Acidisarcina polymorpha: one gene and its partner. The protein of the gene in region 1 interacts with the protein of each later gene in a pairwise test. Links are inferred from orthologs where the notes say so. Each region holds a gene or a part of one and is shown on either strand. Other genes may lie near its edges.

Region 1 (8,859 bases):
AACTGGGCGGCTTCAACGATCGGAAAAAGGTCGTCGATTTCAAAGGCCAGATCGTCGGCGAGGCGGTATATATCGGCTCGGCCTTGGTGGTCGATGAGCAACTCGAGCAGGCCTGCAATGCCGCCAGGGCGGGCGTGCGGCAGCGTCTCATATTTCATCTGCCGTTGGTCTCGTGGCCTGGACGGATGCTGATGCGTCGGTTCGTTGGCGGGGATGACATCCGGCCGGGTGAGGACTTTGTAGATATAGTCAACGATGCCGGTAAAAGGTGCAGCCTTGCGGTCGCGCGGGTGCAGCAGCGTGACCTTGAAATCGGTGCGAATATGGCCGGGATTGCGGCCCAGGACAATAATCCGGTCTGCTAAGAGTACGGCTTCTTCAATGTTGTGGGTGACGATGAAGATGGACTTCGTGGGTATGGTCTTCTTCTCCCACAATTCGAGCAGTTCGGAGCGGAGGTTCTCTGCGGTCAATACGTCTAGCGCCGAGAACGGTTCGTCCATGAAAAGCACTTCGGGCTCAACGACCAGCGCCCGGGCGAAGCCGACGCGTTGGCGCATGCCGCCGGAAAGCTCCTTGGGATAAGCGGCTTGAAAACCGTCCAGACCGACAGTGTCGAGGATGCGCATACTTCGTTCACGGCGCTCGTCTGGTTCCATGCCACGCGCCTTGAGGGGCGCTTCGACGTTTTCAAGAACGGTGAGCCACGGGAACAAGGCGAAACTCTGAAAGACAATCGAGACGTTGATCTGGACCGAGCCAATTGGTTTGCCATGCCAGAGCACCTGGCCGGCCGATGGAGTCGAGAGGCCGGACAGCATGCGCAGCAGAGTGGATTTGCCAGAGCCGGAGGGGCCGAGGAGCGCCACAATTTCGCCCGGTACAATCGAGAGATCGGTCGGAGCGATCACCTGGATCCGGTTTTCGCTCGGCTGCGAGTAGAACTTCTCGACCTGCTGAGCACGGATAATCGTCTCCGTATCGGTCTGAATCTTGGCTTCAACCATCGGCATTTATCTCACTGACAAAGTAAACTGAAGTATCGTGGAATCACCGGGATTCGGCCGATCCTGGGGCCAGAGCGCAAGTCCAAATGGCGCTGGCTGAGGGACGGCGTTCAAGATGGAAAAGCATCCCTTGAGGGAAGCGTATCATCTGAGAAGGAGATTTCGAATCCAGACCTTGTGCTTTCTTGATTCCCCGCATTTTTGCTTTGGGGCGTAAGCCCGGAAAGCGTCGTTTTACCCAGTAAAGACAAGCCAAAGAGAAGAAAAGGAACGAATGCCAGAGACTGTAGCTAAGCCAAAAGTACTCGTCGCCGACGATGAACGAGTGATTGCCGATACCCTTGTAATCATCTTGAACCAGGCCGGGTTCGACGCCACGGCCGTTTACTCCGGAGAAAGAGCGGTCGAACTAGCCGGCACTCTGCAACCTGAAATGCTGATCAGCGATGTCATCATGCCCGATCTGAATGGCATCGACGCGGCGATTACGATTCGCAAGATTCTCCCGTCCTGTAAGATTTTGCTGTTTTCCGGTCAGGCTGCAACCGCGGACCTGCTCGACAAGGCCAGGAGCCAGGGACACGAGTTTGAGATTTTGGCAAAGCCCGTCCATCCGCAAGATCTGCTCGCCAAACTCAAGGGTTAGAGCAGAATCACAGGCACTCGGAAGCGGAGTGCCTCGCTGGCAGGCTTTTTCCTCCAGGAAGAAGCCGAAAGAAGTAATTCGCGGCACCCCCGACTCTTGTTCCCTCTGATTCGTCAAGCAGCCTGAGGTCATGCACGCCTGGGACACGACCTCTTCAGCCAAGGAAATGGCCGATTCCATCTCCAGGCTTAGATCTCACGGCGACCTTCGATAGCGCGAGAGATGGTGACCTCGTCTGCATATTCAATATCGCTCCCTGCGGGAACGCCCGTCGCGATGCGGGTGACTTTCACGGGCGTGGCATGAAGCAGTTCGGCGAGGTAACCGGCGGTGGCTTCTCCCTCGACGGTCGGATTGGTGGCGAGGATGACTTCTTCGATTTCGCCACGCTCAACCCGCGCCAGGAGGTTCCCGGTTCTCAAATGTTCAGGACCGACGCCATGCAGAGGAGACAGTGTGCCGTGCAGAACGTGGTAGACGCCGTTGTAGCTCCGGGTCTTTTCAATGCTGCCGATGTTGGTAGGCTCCTCGACCACGCACACTAGATGCTGGTTGCGGGTGGGGCTGGAGCAATAGACGCATGGATCCACGTCGGTGATGTTGTTGCACACTGAGCAAAGTCTGAGCTTGGCCTTCAACTCGCGCACCGCCATGGCCAGCGCTTCCGCGTCAGAAGCAGGCGAGCGCAGGATATGGAAAGCCAGCCGCTGGGCGCTTTTGGCGCCGATTCCAGGAAGCTTGCGCAATTCTTCGATCAGTTGCGACATCGGTTCGGCAAATCGAGACAAATGGTTCCTTTGAATGCAAAGTTGGTGAGTCGTCTCTTTGGAGAAGGGTTTGCTAACAGACTCTAGGTCGATCCTTGATCTTTCTAGATCAATCCTAGAGTTTCTAGATCAATGATTAAATCAATCCCGGAGGCAGATTGAGGCCGCCTAGCATCGACGAGAGACCCGTCTTCATGGCGTCATCCACGCGGCGGCCTGCGTCATTGATCGCAGCGATGATAAGGTCTTCAAGCATCTCGACATCTGCAGCGCTGCCGCTTAGTCCCAGAACCGCCGACGGATCGATGGTGAGCTTTTGAAGTTGCTTTTGGCCATTCATGCGGACGCAGACTGCGCCGCCGCCGGAGTTGGCTTCGACCACGGTTTCACTCATCTTCTGTTGTAGCTGCTCCTGCATGGCTCGTGCCTGGCCGAGCATTTCCTGCATCTTTAAAGGATTCATCGGTATCTCCACTCTTATCACCCATTCCGTTTCTCGCGCAGGTCCAGGACACTGCGCACTTCGCCGTTAAATAATTCGAGAGCCTGCTTCACCAGTGGATGGGCCAACGCTTCGGACTGCACACTGCCTGCAGCGGCGGGGCGCTTTGCTGCGGTGCGCGGACTACCGTTGGCCGGGGTTGCGTCTCCATTGGCAGCCGAAATAATAGAAATCGGCCGGGTGAATCCGGTCTCCCGCGCCGCCGTTTTGACGATCTTCTCGGCTTCGGCATTCATGGTCAGGCCGAGCATCGTCTGCTTGATTCGGACTTCGACCCTTACATTGCCATCTGCCTCAAGCCAGTTGCCGTTCGAGAGCAACGCTGCGGCGGTATGGTGACCGGCGGCTTCAAGCGCATTGCTCACTGCATCGCGCAGTGTATCCAGATCGAACGTAGGTAGGGTTCGCTCGACCTGCACCACCCTGTTCTCTGGCTCCGATTCGGTTGACACTGGACCGGCAAGAGCGACTGCGTCTGGCATTTCGACGGCTGAAGATGTTACCTCCAGCGGGGTTGGGGCACGAGGAACGGACATTGCCGCTGGGACTGGTGGCGGGCTGCTTTCAGACTTGGCAGCTTGGTCTTCCATCTTCCGGTCAGTCTCGGCGCCAAAGGGCGAGAACGGCACGGCTGGAAGGGAATTCGCTTTCGCCCCCGGTTGCTGGGAACTTGGACTGGCGGTTGGGGCTTGTGATGGCGGCGCCGGACTAGTGCTGCGAAGCGTCCTGACTGGACCGCCGCCAGGCAGGCCGCCACCACCGGGCGTTTTTCCGGGAACTGGCAATTGACTGAGAAACTGCTCCACGGGCAGCAAGCGCTGCAAGTGGACCAATTTCAAAAGGCCAAGTTCTAGATGAAAGCGCTGCTCCTGCCGGTAGTTCAGCTGATCAAAGGTGCGCAACATCACGTCCAGAAAGCGAGTCAGGTCTTCTTCAGAGAACAGCATTGCCGAACGAGCGGCGCGTGCCCGCTCATCTGGAGAAATCTGCAGGAGCTCGCTGGACTCCCCGCCCAGCCGGGCCATCAGGCAATTGCGCAGATAGCGAACGAACTGCCGGGCGAGCTGTGCCGGACTGTTTCCCGCATTGAGCAGACGGTTTATCTCCTCGATCACGGTGGCGCTCTGGTTTTCGCTGATCGCCTCCATGAGCCGCTCGAAGACAGTATTGGGAACGCTGCCCATTAACTCAAGAATCTGCGGCGCATCCAAATGGGGCTGGTCCCCGGTGACCGGAGCACTGGCGATCGCCTGGTCCATGATTGAGAGCGCATCGCGCATCGATCCGTCACCGGCCTCCGCGAGCAGAGCCAGAGCCGCCGGAGTAGCCGTAACGTTTTCCTGGGCGGCGATGGTGCGCAGTTGCTCGAGAATGTCGTCGAACTTGACCGCGTGGAAGCTGAAATGTTGACACCGCGAACGGATAGTCTGCGGAATATCTTCTGGCTGGGTTGTCGCCATCATGAAGACGACGTGGTCGGGCGGCTCTTCGAGCGTCTTGAGGAGGGCGTTGAAGGCAGCGTCCGTAATCTGGTGCGCCTCGTCGAGGATGTAAATCTTGTAACGGTCGCGAGCCGGACGATAGCGGGCAGCGTCACGAAGTTCGCGAATCTCGTCAATGCCGCGGTTCGTGGCGGCATCGATCTCAATCACGTCAACCGCATTCCCGGCGCGGATCTCGGTGCAAGATTCGCAGACACCACAAGGCTCCGCGGTCGGACGCTGTGCGGAGCCGATGGCATTGCGGCAGTTCAGGGCCATGGCCAGGATTCGCGCGATAGTTGTCTTGCCAATGCCGCGGTGGCCGCTAAAGATGTAGCCGTGGGCGATTCTGCCCTGAGAGAGCGCATTCATCAGAGTGCGCGTGACATGGTCCTGCCCGGCGACATCGGAAAAAAATTGGGGACGATATTTACGGGCGAGTACGAGGTATGCCATGGGATTCAGTTCGGGTTATCGGTGAAGCGCCTGGATCGATTGTATCGCTTGCAGCAAGATGCCTTTGTCTCAGCGAGGAGCTTCCTGCGGAAAACTCAAGCTACCGTTCACGGCAATTAAGGCCGCAACCTTCTGCGTTGAGGTGGTGTTCTTAAAGATGTAGTTGGAGGAAACGGAAATGCGAAAAAGCCTTTGTAGTCTTGCACTAAGTGGTGTCCTCGCAGTTGCGGGCAGCGCAGCTTTCGCGCAAACGGATACCGCGGCCCAGCAGCAATCAGCCCCAGCGCAGAGCGCTCAACCCATGCATTACCATCAGTCGATGAGCCCCGATCAACAGGCCGATCACCTGGCCAAGAGGCTCAAGCTCTCCGCCGACCAGGAAAATCAGATCAAACCGATCCTTGCCGACAGGCAACAGCAAATGGAGGCCCTGCGCCAGGACCAGTCCATGAGCAAATCCGACAAGATGGCAAAGATGAAGAGCCTGCGCGACGACAGCAACACGAAGATCGAAGCGGTGCTGAACGATACGCAGAAGCAGAAGTTTGAGCAGATGCAAGCCAAGCAGCAGCAGCGCTGGCAGGAGCATAAGCAGGGTGGCGAGAACGGCGCGGCGCCGGCCAATTCTCCCTCTTGAGCATGTAGGCAAAGCATCACGAAGAGCAAACGTACAGTTGCCGAATGCGAAGCAATCTACTCGTCAGGCTAGTCCTTGTGGCAAAGCCTGACGAGCCAACTTCCGCACATCACACCAACACAGTACTTCTGCCCTAACAGCGTAGAAAGACAGGCAAAATGGATGTCACATATCGCTTGTTGATGGCGAATGCGGCAGGCGCGAGTGACATCCAAAAGCCCGGCTAGAAATTGAAAAACTTCTCACGAAGCGCCGACTCATAGGCGAGCTTCGCTGCCTTGACTTTCTTTCTCGCCACGTCCTCTCGGGCTGCGGCGTGTTCCCATTGGTCAATCTCGGCGACGGTGTGATTGACCGACGCGAGCGCCTCTTCATACCGGATTGCAGCTACCCACACATCTACAGCCGCTTTGTAACTCTCTTGCAGGCGATCGAGTTCTTCGATTTCACTGGGCATGCTTGCTCTATCCTCAGGCGTCGAGTGTAGCGGTGGATTGTGAATAAACGATGTACAGCGGTAAAAGAGGGGTCTCTTACCAGGCAGTCAGGTTTCTTCACGAACGTGCGACCACTGGTAGGCTATAACTCTGAGAATCGAACCTACTTCGATCGCGCGTTCCTTACGGCACCGTTATGCGAGCCTTTCCCGACGGCAGCCTTCTTTCGACGCTTCAACTCTTCGACCGAGTACATCGATCCTCGGCATTTCGCCGCACCGCAATTGCACGTGGCGGGATCTTCGTCGCCATCGTAGAGATTGTAGTCGTAAAGCAGTTCCTCGCCGGCGGCGATGTCGCGGATGGCCTTGATCCAGACGCGCCCGTCAGTTTCATCGGTCTCACAGTTCGCATCGCAGGAGTGATTGATGAACATCGCGACCCCATGCCCATCGATCACGTAAGTGCCGTCGCCTAGACCGAAAAGGTAGGTGACGATTGAGTCTTTGTATCGTTCGTCGGCTACGTCTTTGGTGATGCGCTGACCGGTGTACTCGACGATTCGGGAGCCGTTGGCGATCCGCTTTGTGGTGTAGCAACCGGCGGCGTGAATGCTGGAAGAACGAATAATCAAGCCCATGGATTTCCGAGAGTATAGCAATAAGCTGGGCAGCAGGGAGGCGAAAGTTGAGAAGCTCCGTGAGCCTCCGTTGATGCGTCTAAAATGGGAGCAGTGGCGCAGGTCGAAAGACTGGAGCGAACTGCTGGTTGCCGGGGTGAGTATGCAAAACCGGGTCTTCTTCGCTGTCGGACTGCTGATGGCCAGCGTTGTCGCGGTGCTCATTCCCGCGCATGCGCAGAACGCAAGTCAACCTCCGCCTGCTTCAAGTCAGTCCGATGCAGGAAATACCAGCGCGGCCAATAAAGACCAGAGCAAGACACACCCAGACAGTAAAACACCGCCAGAGGCTCCAGCCCCCAAAAAGAAGGCCACTACAGCTGAAGACAACCCGTTCCCCGAAGATGTCTCGAAACAGGCGGCCGCAGCAGCGGCAGCTGATGCGAAGTCGGCGGCGACGCCGGACGCACCCGCGCCCACCGCACCGGGCTCGACGAGCGGCACGGAGGCCAATGGGAGTTCGAGCCGCGATAACATCGACAAACTTGGCTTGGACGATCCCGCGCGCAAGCAGCTCAAGCTCGAATCCCCCGACGGCTCATCCGACGTTTACGACCAAAAACGGGCAACTGAGGACGTTCGCGTGGGTCAGTTCTATTTGAAGACGGGGGACTTCAAGGGGGCTTATGCGCGCTTCAAAGACGCGACCAGCTTCAATCATGAAGATGCCGAGGCGGTCTTCTGGTTGGCCGAGGCGGCGAGGAAGATGAACCTTCCTCAGGAAGCGGAGCAGAACTATGAGATTTACCTGGAAGCAGTGCCCGATGGCCCCAACGCCAAGACCGCCCGAAAGGCGCTCGCAGAGCTAATCTCTTCGAAAAAGCCGTAGCCCAAGAGGCTTTCTAACGTAGCTCGCACTAAGTCGCTTCGATTGAGGGGGCTACCGGTATAAGTCAAAGTACCACTTTAGAGCGTCCATCCCTTCAAAGAGGGCAAAGATCCCGCCAGCTCCAAGGAAAGCTCCGAGCGGAATGCGAAGGGCGAGCTTCGATGCTGTCGCCAGTCTTCTACGCAAAGCAATGAGGATGAGGCCGTAAGCTGCCGCCGCTACGACAGCTAGAAATAGTGCCAGCCCAGCTTGCCAGAGCCCCATCCAGGCGGCGATCATAGCCAGCAGCTTGGCATCGCCGAGCCCAATGCCCTCTCGCCTCCGGGCGAGCCAGTAAAGCCAGCGGATCAGCATAATGAATGCCGCCGCTACCGCTGCGGCCAGGAGTGACTCTCCCGCAGCCCGCCACGCAAAGAAATGCTCTCCCGCATAGAAGCCAGAGTAGGCCACTCCTAAAGCGGTCCCCGGCACGGTGAGCGCATCCGGCAGCAGCATGGTCTCGGCGTCCATCGCCGCCAAGCCGAGCAGGAGCCAGCAAAGGACGCAAGCAGCTACTCCTTGAAAACTCATCCCAAACTGCAGAATCGAAAGCAGGAAGAGCGCCGCAGTTGTTGCCTCGATCAGTGGATAACGGCGAGAAATGTGGCTGCGGCAGGCGCGACAACGGCCTCGAAGCAGGATCCAGCTGAGTATCGGAATATTGTCCCAACTGGATATAGGAGAGCGACATACCGGACACCGAGAACGCGGCCTGACGATCGATTCATGCTGGGGCAAGCGGCTGATGCAGACATTCAAGAAACTGCCAAAGATGAGGCCTGCAAGCACAGTAAAGATGGAGATGAGTTCCGGCACTCTGTAGCGAGTATAGGCGGCGACAATTTCCAGATCGAGAGTGGCCCAGGAACGCTGTTCTCCGCCGCTATCGTTTAGAGTAAAGACATGGGACTGGACGCCGAGGACCAAGGCGAAGATGTTCCGGCTGCGGCCGGACAAGTCTTTGCCGATGCGGTTGCGATCATGGCCCGGTTGCGAGGGGTCGACGGTTGTCCTTGGGACCGGGAGCAAGACTTCGAATCCATTCGCAGGTACACGCTCGAGGAGACCTACGAAGTCATCGACGCGATCGATCGCAAGGATTGGAAAAACCTCCAGGAAGAACTTGGCGACTTGCTGCTGCAGGTGTTGTTCTATGCGCAGATGGCCGCTGAGCCCGGCTATTTCAACATCACCGACGTAATCGAAGGATTGAACCGGAAGCTGGTGCGGCGGCACCCGCATGTCTTCGGTGATCAGGCTTCTGCGGCTGCTGGAAATACATCTGCGGCTTTAGAGACGAGCGGGATCGGCGCGGAGCAGGTGTTGCGCAACTGGGAGCAGATCAAGATTGCCGAAAAGGGAAGCGTCCCGGACTTCGC
Region 2 (9,915 bases), 140 kb from region 1 along the record:
TCAGGTGGGAGTCAAACGGCGTTGCCAGTGAGGCCATCGCTCCGGAGAGGGCCGCATGATGGCCATACCCGAAGCCCAGCGCAATCGTGAACTCGCGCCGCCCCCCGGCTTGATGGGTCAGATCCACCTCGCCGAGCAACGCGATATTGCCATCCAGGGCGCTCCCGAATTCCCAGTCCATCTTGAAATTCTGCATATCCTGCCAGCCGTCGCTCGTCCCCACATAGCCGCAACTCGTCCTCCGGAAGCCCGGGTCGCAGATCATGGCTAGCGAGATCCCATCTTTCCAGGCAATAAACGAGCGCTTGCCCGCTACTTCCAAGGTGCGCGCAGAGTTTCCCGCGCCGCCGCCGTTCAAGTGGGGTGCGAGCAGCGAGTAGACCTTTAAACGGCACAGCACCTTCTCATCGCCCTCAAGCACCGCATGAACAATGATGACTGGATGGTGAGGATTTGAGATGATCTCCTTCGTCAGCGTGTATCGACCCTCAGGGTCGCGGCCGACGGTTCGCACCGCCGGGGAATCGGAGTCGATGTACTCGAACTTCGTCTTGAGGGTCCGTTTTTCTTCCTGGAAGTAGGTCTCTCCATCGGAAATCAACAATTCCATATCGCGGATTTGCGGCCGGTCGATGGTGGGGAAATACACTTCGTTCAGAATGCCGTGGGAGATTGTGTACCAGACCCGGCTCGACGCCGAATAGGCGGTTGCTACTGTGTCCTTTGCCGCCGATGTCCACCGCGGCGGCAATCCCGGTGCGCCGAACGCCGCCCCGGATCCTTCAACCCACTTATATTCCGCTTCTAGCAACGTCATAAGTTCTTCTTCCGATCAGAAGCGCATGGCTTCTGCCTTTCCAGCTTACCTGCCTAAACCTTCCCGCCTACAGATGCCATAGAACCTTCAAGGATTAAAGTTCCGTCAATTCCCTGTTTTGGGCAAGCGAGGAACTATAACACCTGCGAATTCGCATCTGGATCCGGGTGAAAGGCGACCTGCCGCATCGCATGCTGAATTTCGCGATTCTTCATGAAATGTTCCCAAACAAATCCGGTTCTAACATTCTCCGCCATCAGGACGCTGATTCCCTGATCGATGCCTAAAATATCCTGGGCGAACCAGTTGGACTTGGGCAGGAAGGCGTCGACAAATCCGTACCTGGTCCATACCCGATTTCCCATCTTGCGCCGGATACTCAGCAGCACATGCGAACATTCCGCCGGCAGGAACGGCAGCGAACCGGCAGCGGCGCTGGGCACGATCGTTCCGTCAATCGGTCCCATCGCTGGCGGCCCGCCCCAGACCCGGTAGCCTTCCCGGGAATCCGACGCCGTGATGCCCCACATGTCCTGATCCATCCACGGATAGCTCTTCAACGCGATGCAGAACAACTGGTGCGCCCGGGTAGCGGCGATCGAGTTCGAAAAGTAGTTGGTATGCCGGTCCCGCTGGTCGCGATAATCGCACCATGCATGGGCGTACTGATGAATAAACAGTGGCGCCACGCCGCTGATGTATTCAATGCCTCCGAAGTCGACCAAAGGCCGCTGCAGGGCATCCCAGGTCTTCGGATCGATCGGGTGGGTGGGCGAGCCGATTGCCATCAGGTACATCGTCATCAGCTCGGCATAGATGTCCCACCGGTGTTGCAGGAACCCTTGCTCCGGGAGCCAGCCCATCGAAAGCGTGCCGCCGCCATTCAACATCCACTCCCAGTCGATCCGCCGGTAAAAAGTCGTCGCCAGAGCCTGGATCCTCGAGTTTCCCGAGAAGTACTGCCGGCACAACAGTACGCCACAGAGCAGCAGCGCCGTATCGATTGAGGACAACTCGCTATTGAACATCCGTTGCCCGCTCTCGATGTCGATGAAGTGATAAAGAAAGCCATGCTCGTGGGGACAGTCTTCCAGCAGGAAGGCCAAGGTCCTCTCGACCCGCTGCTCACAATCCATCGGACGAAGGTAATTTCGCTTCGCCGCAATACATAGCGCGCTGAGTCCAAAGCCGGTCGCCGCAATACTGGCTACCCGGCTCAGCGACCTCCCGACCGCCGGGGCGCGGTCGCGGACCAGGCCGGTCTTTGGACTCGCCTGTTCATAGAAGAAATCGCAGCCCCGGCCCTCCATGTCATCCAGCAACGCATCCGCGTCCTTCGAAATCTGGGTGAGCGGCCGGTTGATGAACACGCCCGGCGGATGAGGATAATTGGCCGCAGCCTGGCTTTCCGTCCTCGGCTCCTGACCAGGCTTGACCGGGGGCGCCTGGGATTGATTCTGAGCAAGCAAGCCGGAAGCCAGCAACGCGGAAGAACCCATGGCTACGCCGGAAGCGCCCGCTGACCGCAACAATTCTCTTCGGGTTATTCGCGAACGCGCCAAAAGCAGAAAACTCCAAGAACCTGGTTTGTCAAAATGCGATACCTCTGGCCCGTCCTTGCCGGCCTGGTTGGTTGCCCTCTGAATGAATGAGACTACTCGTGAAAGACGCTCCCGCCGCCCGAAAGGATTCCTTTCCACCCTCTCCAAGCTCCAAAACGGAACGGAACTCAACAACCCTCTCGCGCATCCATTACTATCGATAGCGAGTAGTGCGAGAAGATCCCGCGAACCGCCGGGACACACTCACGTTCTTAACGCTGCCCTTACCGGCAGCTCACCCAAGGAGGAACATTTTGGCTTACGAACTTGCACCCCTGCCCTACGACTACGCCGCCCTCGAACCGCATATTGACGAAGCCACGATGAAGCTTCACCACGACAAGCATCACGCCACTTACGTCACCAACCTGAACGGGGCCATAGAAAAGCATCCCGACCTCGCCAAGCACACGCCCGAAGATCTGCTCAAAAACCTCAACAGCGTTCCCGAAGATGTACGCACCGTCGTTCGCAACAACGGCGGCGGCCATGTCAATCACACCATGTTCTGGACGATCATGAAGCCAGGCGGGGGCGGAGAGCCTACCGGCAAGATTGCCGACCAGATCAAGAAGGACTTTGGTTCGTTTGAAGACTTCAAGAAGCAGTTCAACGAAACCACCGCAAAACAGTTCGGCTCCGGCTGGGGCTGGCTGGTTTACGACGGCAAGCTGAAAATCGTCACCACCCCCAATCAGGACAATCCGCTCTCCCAAGGCCTCTATCCCATCCTGGGCAACGATGTCTGGGAGCATGCTTATTATCTGAAATACAACAATCGTCGCCCCGAATATCTTGCCGCCTGGTGGAACACCGTGAACTGGGACGAAATCAACAAGCGCTTCGAACAGGCCACAACCAAGTAGTGCCCCGCACGAATCGCAACCGCAAAGCCCAGGCCTGAGTTTCAGGCCTAGGCTTTCTTATTGTCCTGGCGGACTTCCCTTCGTTTGCCTTCCCCTTCGTTCGCCGTCAATGGTTCGAAAAACGGCCACCAAGCCTTTTACCGGCGATTCGCGTCTAATTGAGCAGGAACGATTCATGAAGCGACATCTTATTCTGGCCCTCCTGCTTAGCTTTTTCGCCCCACTGCTGCAAGCTCAGACGAGCACCTTCAGGGATTCCGCACACTTTTCGATTAACCAGGGAAATCATCCTGTCGGCCGCAGCGACTTCGCCATTGAGCCAGTGAAACAAGGTCAGATTGCAACCCCTTCCGCTTACACCATCGTCAGCCACGGAAGCGTTACTCTGCAAAATACCAAGTTTAGTTTTTCGAACAGCGGCAGCCTCAACAGCAACCTGGCGATCTTGCAGGAAAACCTCAATGGCATTGTGAATGGATCGGCAGTGACCTTCGCCGTCCGTCCCGCGGGCTCGAACTTTGCGATCGACATTTCCGCCGACGGTCGAAGCTACCGAAACTCCATCAGCAGCCCGGCCCAGACTGTCTTTTTTCCGGACTTCGATATGTCGAGCTATGACATCCTTTTGCGCCTGGTCGCTATGTATCCCGACACTCCAGTCTCAGCGCTGATCCCTAAGCAAACTGGCATTCTAAGCACTGCCACTCTCTCACCCCAGGCCGATGTTCAAGGTACGCTTGCGGGCAAGGCGATCTCCGTCCATCACACGTCTTTGACCATCGGATCGGTCGTCAGCGAACTCTATTTTTCACCGCGGAACCTCATCCTCGAAGTCGATGTTCCCAGCCAGACGTTCGCCATCGTTCGCGAGAACTTCCAGCTGCAGCAGCCGCCGCCTCCGCCTCCAAATCAGGCCCCTGCCACCCAACAGCAGTGATCTCGATTTAGCTCAATCGACCGCAACCACCATCCCTCGCCCCAACAGGATCTCGGCACGATCAAAGAAAGCGCGGTCCGCTCCTACGGTCACTCCGGACGGCTCCATGACGACGACGTATTCGCCTGCCTGTTCCATGCTGAACATCACCCGTCCGGGCCCTGGCGACTCGCCGATCATTGCCTTCAGTTCGGCAAGGGTCGCAGCACTCGCCCGATCCAGCGCGACCCGAATCTTCACATTCTGCGGTAGGCGCAGCTTCACATCTTCGAGCGCCTGAATCGAAGAGACGCAGAGCTTCGGCGCAGCTTCCTCTTCGGCGCGTATTTGACCCCGCACCAGCACCGGCACCTCGATCTTGAGATTTGCCGCCAGCCTCTCATAGTCCTTGGGGAAGCAGATCAGATCGATCTTGCCTACCGTGTCCTCTAAAGATGCCTGCGCGTAGAGTTCGCCAGACCGCTTCGACTTGGCTACCTTCAAGCCGACGATCACTCCGGCGATAGCGATGTCATTCTCTGTCGAGGCCGGCTGACCGCGCCGAAAGGTCACCGGAGCCGGCTTCATCTCAAGCGCCGTCGCCGTATCGACCACCCCAGGCAGGTTGCGCAGCTTTTCCGCGTACTTGTCCAGCGGGTGCCCCGAAACAAAGAACCCCAACACTTCCTTTTCGCTCTGCAACCGCTGGTTTTCGTCCCAGTCCGGAACCTTGGGCAGATCGTTCGCCGCCCGGGAAGTCACCGGCCCATCGTCAAACAGTCCAAACAGTCCATGCTGTCCAGCAGCCGAATCCCGCTGCGCCTTCTGCGCTTGTTCCATTGCCTTATCGGCCGCGGCGATCAACTGCGAACGCCTCCCAAACGAATCGAGCGCCCCGGCCTTGATCAACGACTCCAGAACACGCTTGTTCATGAGCCGCAGATCAACCTTCTCGCAAAACTCCCAGTACGAAGCAAAGCTCTTCTCTTCCGCCTCCAAGGCCGCACGCGCAGCAAGGATCGAGTCGATCGCATTTCGGCCGACATTTTTGATCGCCGTCAATCCAAAACGAATTGCCTTGCCATGAGGGGTAAAATTCGCGCCGCTAAACAGCACATCCGGAGGCTCGACCGAAATCCCCATCTCGCGGCATTCCTTGATGTACTTGACGACGTTTTCCGGCTTCGAAATTTCCGACGTCAGCAACGCCGACATGAACTCAATCGGATAGTAGGTCTTCAAGTAGGCAGTCTGGTAGGCCAGCAGCGCATACGCGGCAGAGTGCGACTTGTTGAAGCCGTATCCGGCAAACTGCTCCATCAAGTCGAAGATGCGGGTGATCGTGTCCTTCGGATATTTCTTGGCCGCCGCGCCCGAGACAAACCGTTCGCGCTGCTTCGCCATCTCCTCGGCGTTCTTTTTGCCCATCGCCCGGCGGAGAAGATCGGCGTCTCCTAACGAATAACCGGCAAGCACATTGGCGATCTGCATCACCTGTTCCTGGTAGACGATGACGCCCAGCGTCTCCTTCAACAGCACTTCCAGGTCGGGCAGCAGATATTCCACCTTCCGCCGCCCCCACTTGCGCTCGATAAAGTCATCGATCATGCCGCCCTGGATCGGACCCGGACGATAGAGCGCATTCAAGGCGGTCAGGTCTTCGACCGAAGTCGGTTTGTACCGCCGCAGAACGTCGCGCATGCCGCCGGACTCAAACTGAAAGATCCCCGAAGTCAACGCCCGGTGAAAGACCTGCTCATACGTATGCTGGTCATCGAGCGGGATCGTCTCCAGATCCAGCTCCACTTCCTGATTACTCTTGATCAGCTTGAGGCAGTCGTCGATGACGGTCAGGGTCGTCAGTCCGAGGAAGTCCATCTTGAGAAGGCCCAGCTTCTCGATGGCCTTCATATCGTAGGAAGTCACGATTTCGTCGTTCTTGCTCCGGGTCACCGGGACGAGATCGGTGAGCGGCCGCGGCGCGATGACCACTCCTGCCGCATGCACGCCTGCTCCGCGCACCAGCCCCTCGAGCTTCCTCGCCGTGTCGATCAGCTCGCGGGTCTGTGGGTCCTTGTCATAGGCCTCCTGCAGAGAGGGAGAATCCTTCAACGCCTGCTCGATCGTCACCCCGATGGTCGCCGGAACCATCTTCGCGATCCGGTCGACATCCCCATAAGGAAGGTCGAGCGCTCGTCCGACGTCCTTGATCGCCGCCTTCGCCGCCATGGTGTTGAAGGTGATGATCTGCGCTACCTGCTCGCGGCCGTATTTGCGGGTCACATATTCGATCACTTCGCCGCGCCGGTTCATGTCGAAATCGATATCGATATCCGGCATCGATACCCGCTCCGGATTCAGAAACCGCTCGAAGAGCAGAATGTTCTGCAGTGGATCGATATTCGTGATTTCCATCACATACGAGACCAGCGAACCTGCCGCCGAACCACGCCCCGGACCCACCGGAATATCGTGGTCGCGCGCGTACTTGATGAAGTCCCAGACAATCAGGAAATATCCGGCGAACTTCATCGCCTTAATGCAATCGATCTCCCGCTCTAAACGCGCCTCGTAATCGGAGATCGGAAAGCGCAACAATCCGCGGTCCTGCAGATGGCGAACCGCCGTATCCAGCCGCTTGCGGAAACCCTGCCGGCACACCTCCTCAAAATAGCTGTCGATCGTATGTCCGGCGGGAACCGCAAACTCTGGAAATGGATTATCCACCTTATTGATCTTGAGCGAACACCGCTCAGCGAATTGCATCGTCCGATTGACCACCTGCGGCGCATGGGAGAAGAGCTTCTCCATCTGCGCCGCCGACTTCACAAAGAACTGGTCGGAGTCGAACTTGAACCGCTTGGGGTCATGGATCGAGCCCGCGGTTTGTACGCACAGCAGCACTTCATGGGCGTGATGATCGTCTTCACAGAGATAATGGCTGTCATTGGTCGCGACTAGCGGAATATTGAGTTCGCTCTCCAGCTTGAAAAGATCGGCGTGTATTTTCTTTTCGAGTTCCAGACCCTGGTCCTGGATCTCTAGAAAAAAGTTCCCTTTGCCGAAGATGTCCTGGTATTCACTCGCCGTATGCCGCGCTTCTTCGTATTTGCCGGCGATCAATTCCTGGCAGAGCTCACCCGCCAGGCAGCCCGAAAAGCCCACCAGACCGCTCGCATGTTCCGCAAGGTACTTCTTGCTAATGCGCGGCTTCCGGTAGAAACCATGCAGCGACGCCTCCGAGGTGATTCGAACCAGGTTGCGATAGCCCTCCTCATTCTCGGCCAGCACTAGGAGGTGGTTGTAATCATCGCCTTGAGGGTCGGCGCGATGGTCTTCCTTCTGGCAGATGTAGAGCTCGCAGCCAAGAATCGGCTTAACGCCGCGCTTCTTCGCCGCCTCAAAGAAATGCACCGCTCCGTAGATGTTGCCGTGGTCGGTGATGGCAACCGCCTGCTGCCCGATATCGGCGACATGGTTGACCAGTTTCTCGACGTCGCAGGCGCCATCCAGGAGTGAATAGTCCGTATGAAGATGAAGGTGGGTAAATTCAGCCATAGCTCTACTTCAATTTTAGAGCGCGGACGACCTGGCCTTCTTCGCTTCGCCTCACACGTCGGAGGAAGTTGAGGAAAAAGCGTCCTCAATTGCTGAGCGAGGACCGCAACGAAGAGCCGCACGCCTCGAGCAGACGCTGTTCCTGACCCGCTAAACCCGCAGCTTGCAAATATTCGTGGTCGATCGAATGCCCTCCGGAGAGCCTCGACGGACAGAGCCTTCCATGCTGAGCGCACGCCACATGGACGGCGGTGAGCGATGGTGTGGCGCCGCTGGACGCCGTGCTCGGAATCTCATGCCACGCGACCGCTTCGACGATGGCGTCCTAGCCCCCAGATGCCCAGCAGCGAGGCTCCCACCTGGGCATGGCCGCAGCCGATCACCTCGCGTTCCGCCTCCGCCAGGCTGATCCCGGTTCCGGCCGCCATCTCGAGCGCCATCTTGTATTCCTTGCCCATGCACGAGGCCAGCACCAGTTTTCCGGTTGCGTGCAGCAGGCCGGCCGTTCCCGCATTGTCGATCCCGGTCGGAGGCTGATGCAGCATCTCTGCGATGTTATGCGCCCCTACACTCACCGCGAAACTGTGCTCCCACAGCCATGCCATCTCTTGTTTGTCGAAGAGGTCCGTCTTGAACTCGGAAAAGATGTGACTTGAAAAGATCAGGGATTTTAGCCGATCCAGCCCCAATAAACTTAATGCCTGCAAGGGGTTCGATACCTGGGAGCGTAGCCCGAAAAACGCCGAGTTGACGAGTTGCAGGCACTTGGCTGTCATGCCCATGTCGGCCGAAACGAGCGCTGCCAGTCTGCCAAGCCTTGGTTCGTTTCGCGCCACTTCCTCAAGCATGGCCTGGTAGGAAGACGGAAGACTGGGGATATTCTTCAACTGACTGACTACTTTCGTAAGGCTTGAGCTCTCCAGTTGCCTCCTCAGCTCAAGTGCATGTTGAATGGTATCTTTCAACTGCCGGACGTCGCATGGCTTCGAGAGGTACTGATGGGTCGAATCGATCGCGCTCATGATTGTGCCGCGGTCGCATTGCCCAGACAGCGCAATCCGTACCGTCTGCGGCGAACGCCGGCGCACCTCTTTGAGCAGCACTGCGCCGTCCATACGTGGCATGCGCATGTCGGTCACAATGACATCGAAGGACCCCTTTTCCATGGCAGCCAAAGCTTCATCCCCGCTTCCGGCTAACACCATCGTCCATTCGTTGAGCATGGAATGCAAGCTGCGCTGCAGTCCGGTCAGCACCAGAGGCTCATCATCGACCAGCAGCAGTTTCTTCATCATGTCAGGCCGGAATCTCCGGATCCACCGGCAAGCTGACATAGAAGGTCGTGCCTGTACCCGCCGTGCTCTCGAGCCAGATCCGCCCGCCATGCTGCTCCTCGACGATGACCCGGGCCATCGCTAATCCCTGGCCCGTCCCCGACCCGAGCGGTTTGGTGGTGAAGAAGGGCTCGAATATCCTCGATCGCACGTCTTCGGGAACACCGCCTCCGTCATCGCTTACGCTGATCGTGATCCACCCATCGGCGAAGGTCGTTCTAACGCGGATCGTACCTAGTCCCTGCAGACCGTTTTCATTCGACGAGCCGACTGCATGCGCGGCATTGACGATGAGGTTCAACAGCACCTGGTTGATCTCATCCAGGCGGCACAGGACCAGAGGCGCTTCCCGGTCCAACGAGGTCTCTACCCGGGCCACATATTTCCAGACATTGCGCGAAAATGCGATCGTATTCTCGATCGCCTGGTTGAGATCGCAAGCACATTTGTTCTCGCTCGCAGGATGGGCAAATTCATTCATCGCGCGGACGATCTTCGCTACCTGCCGCGCCCCTTCAAAGGTTTCATCGATCGCCCGCGGAATTTCGTTGGCGAGATAGTCAATATCCGCCGCCCGAAAACAGCTGTCCAATTCGTCTCTCGTGCTTGTCGAGAGAGCACCTCGCCGCCACTCATCCTGCACCTTCGCAGCAACCGAAACAATCCGGTTGATCACCGTCCAGGACTCGCGCAAAAAAACGCTATTGTCGCTGACGTATTGAATCGGCGTGTTGATCTCGTGCGCAATTCCGGCTGCCAGTTGCCCAATGGCCTCCATCTTGTGGCTCTGCCGCAACTGCTCTTCCGCTAGCCCGCTGTTTGC

The links.
Region 2: the proteins of dnaX (region 1) and dnaE interact in binary tests that used the Escherichia coli proteins (3 or more experiments, as listed by UniProt). The link is inferred for Acidisarcina polymorpha from one-to-one orthologs.

What each region holds. Positions count from the first base shown.
Region 1 is NZ_CP030840.1:5,816,675-5,825,533, forward strand. Bases 2,381-5,376 are described here. They hold dnaX (DNA polymerase III subunit gamma/tau), read right to left. Parts: upstream 4,860-5,376; coding sequence 2,901-4,859; downstream 2,381-2,900. Other genes in these bases: recR (recombination mediator RecR), read right to left, coding at 2,381-2,441; ACPOL_RS24775 (YbaB/EbfC family nucleoid-associated protein), read right to left, coding at 2,557-2,883; ACPOL_RS24785 (hypothetical protein), read left to right, coding at 5,038-5,376. Also shown: ACPOL_RS24760 (ABC transporter ATP-binding protein), read right to left, coding at 1-1,007; ACPOL_RS24765 (response regulator), read left to right, coding at 1,282-1,653; more of recR, read right to left, coding at 1,842-2,380; more of ACPOL_RS24785, read left to right, coding at 5,377-5,496; ACPOL_RS24790 (hypothetical protein), read right to left, coding at 5,720-5,953; ACPOL_RS24795 (SET domain-containing protein), read right to left, coding at 6,097-6,573; ACPOL_RS24800 (tetratricopeptide repeat protein), read left to right, coding at 6,572-7,441; ACPOL_RS33250 (prepilin peptidase), read right to left, coding at 7,493-8,407; mazG (nucleoside triphosphate pyrophosphohydrolase), read left to right, coding at 8,384-8,859. UniProt on the Escherichia coli protein: Part of the beta sliding clamp loading complex, which hydrolyzes ATP to load the beta clamp onto primed DNA to form the DNA replication pre-initiation complex.
Region 2 is NZ_CP030840.1:5,679,233-5,689,147, reverse strand. Bases 4,034-8,085 are described here. They hold dnaE (DNA polymerase III subunit alpha), read right to left. Parts: upstream 7,759-8,085; coding sequence 4,234-7,758; downstream 4,034-4,233. Other genes in these bases: ACPOL_RS24220 (response regulator), read right to left, coding at 8,052-8,085; ACPOL_RS24230 (hypothetical protein), read left to right, coding at 4,034-4,221. In the rest of the region: ACPOL_RS24245 (glycoside hydrolase family 15 protein), read right to left, coding at 1-817; ACPOL_RS24240 (glucoamylase family protein), read right to left, coding at 952-2,316; ACPOL_RS24235 (superoxide dismutase), read left to right, coding at 2,673-3,284; more of ACPOL_RS24230, read left to right, coding at 3,460-4,033; more of ACPOL_RS24220, read right to left, coding at 8,086-9,053; ACPOL_RS24215 (sensor histidine kinase), read right to left, coding at 9,055-9,915. UniProt on the Escherichia coli protein: DNA polymerase III is a complex, multichain enzyme responsible for most of the replicative synthesis in bacteria. This DNA polymerase also exhibits 3' to 5' exonuclease activity. The alpha chain is the DNA polymerase catalytic subunit.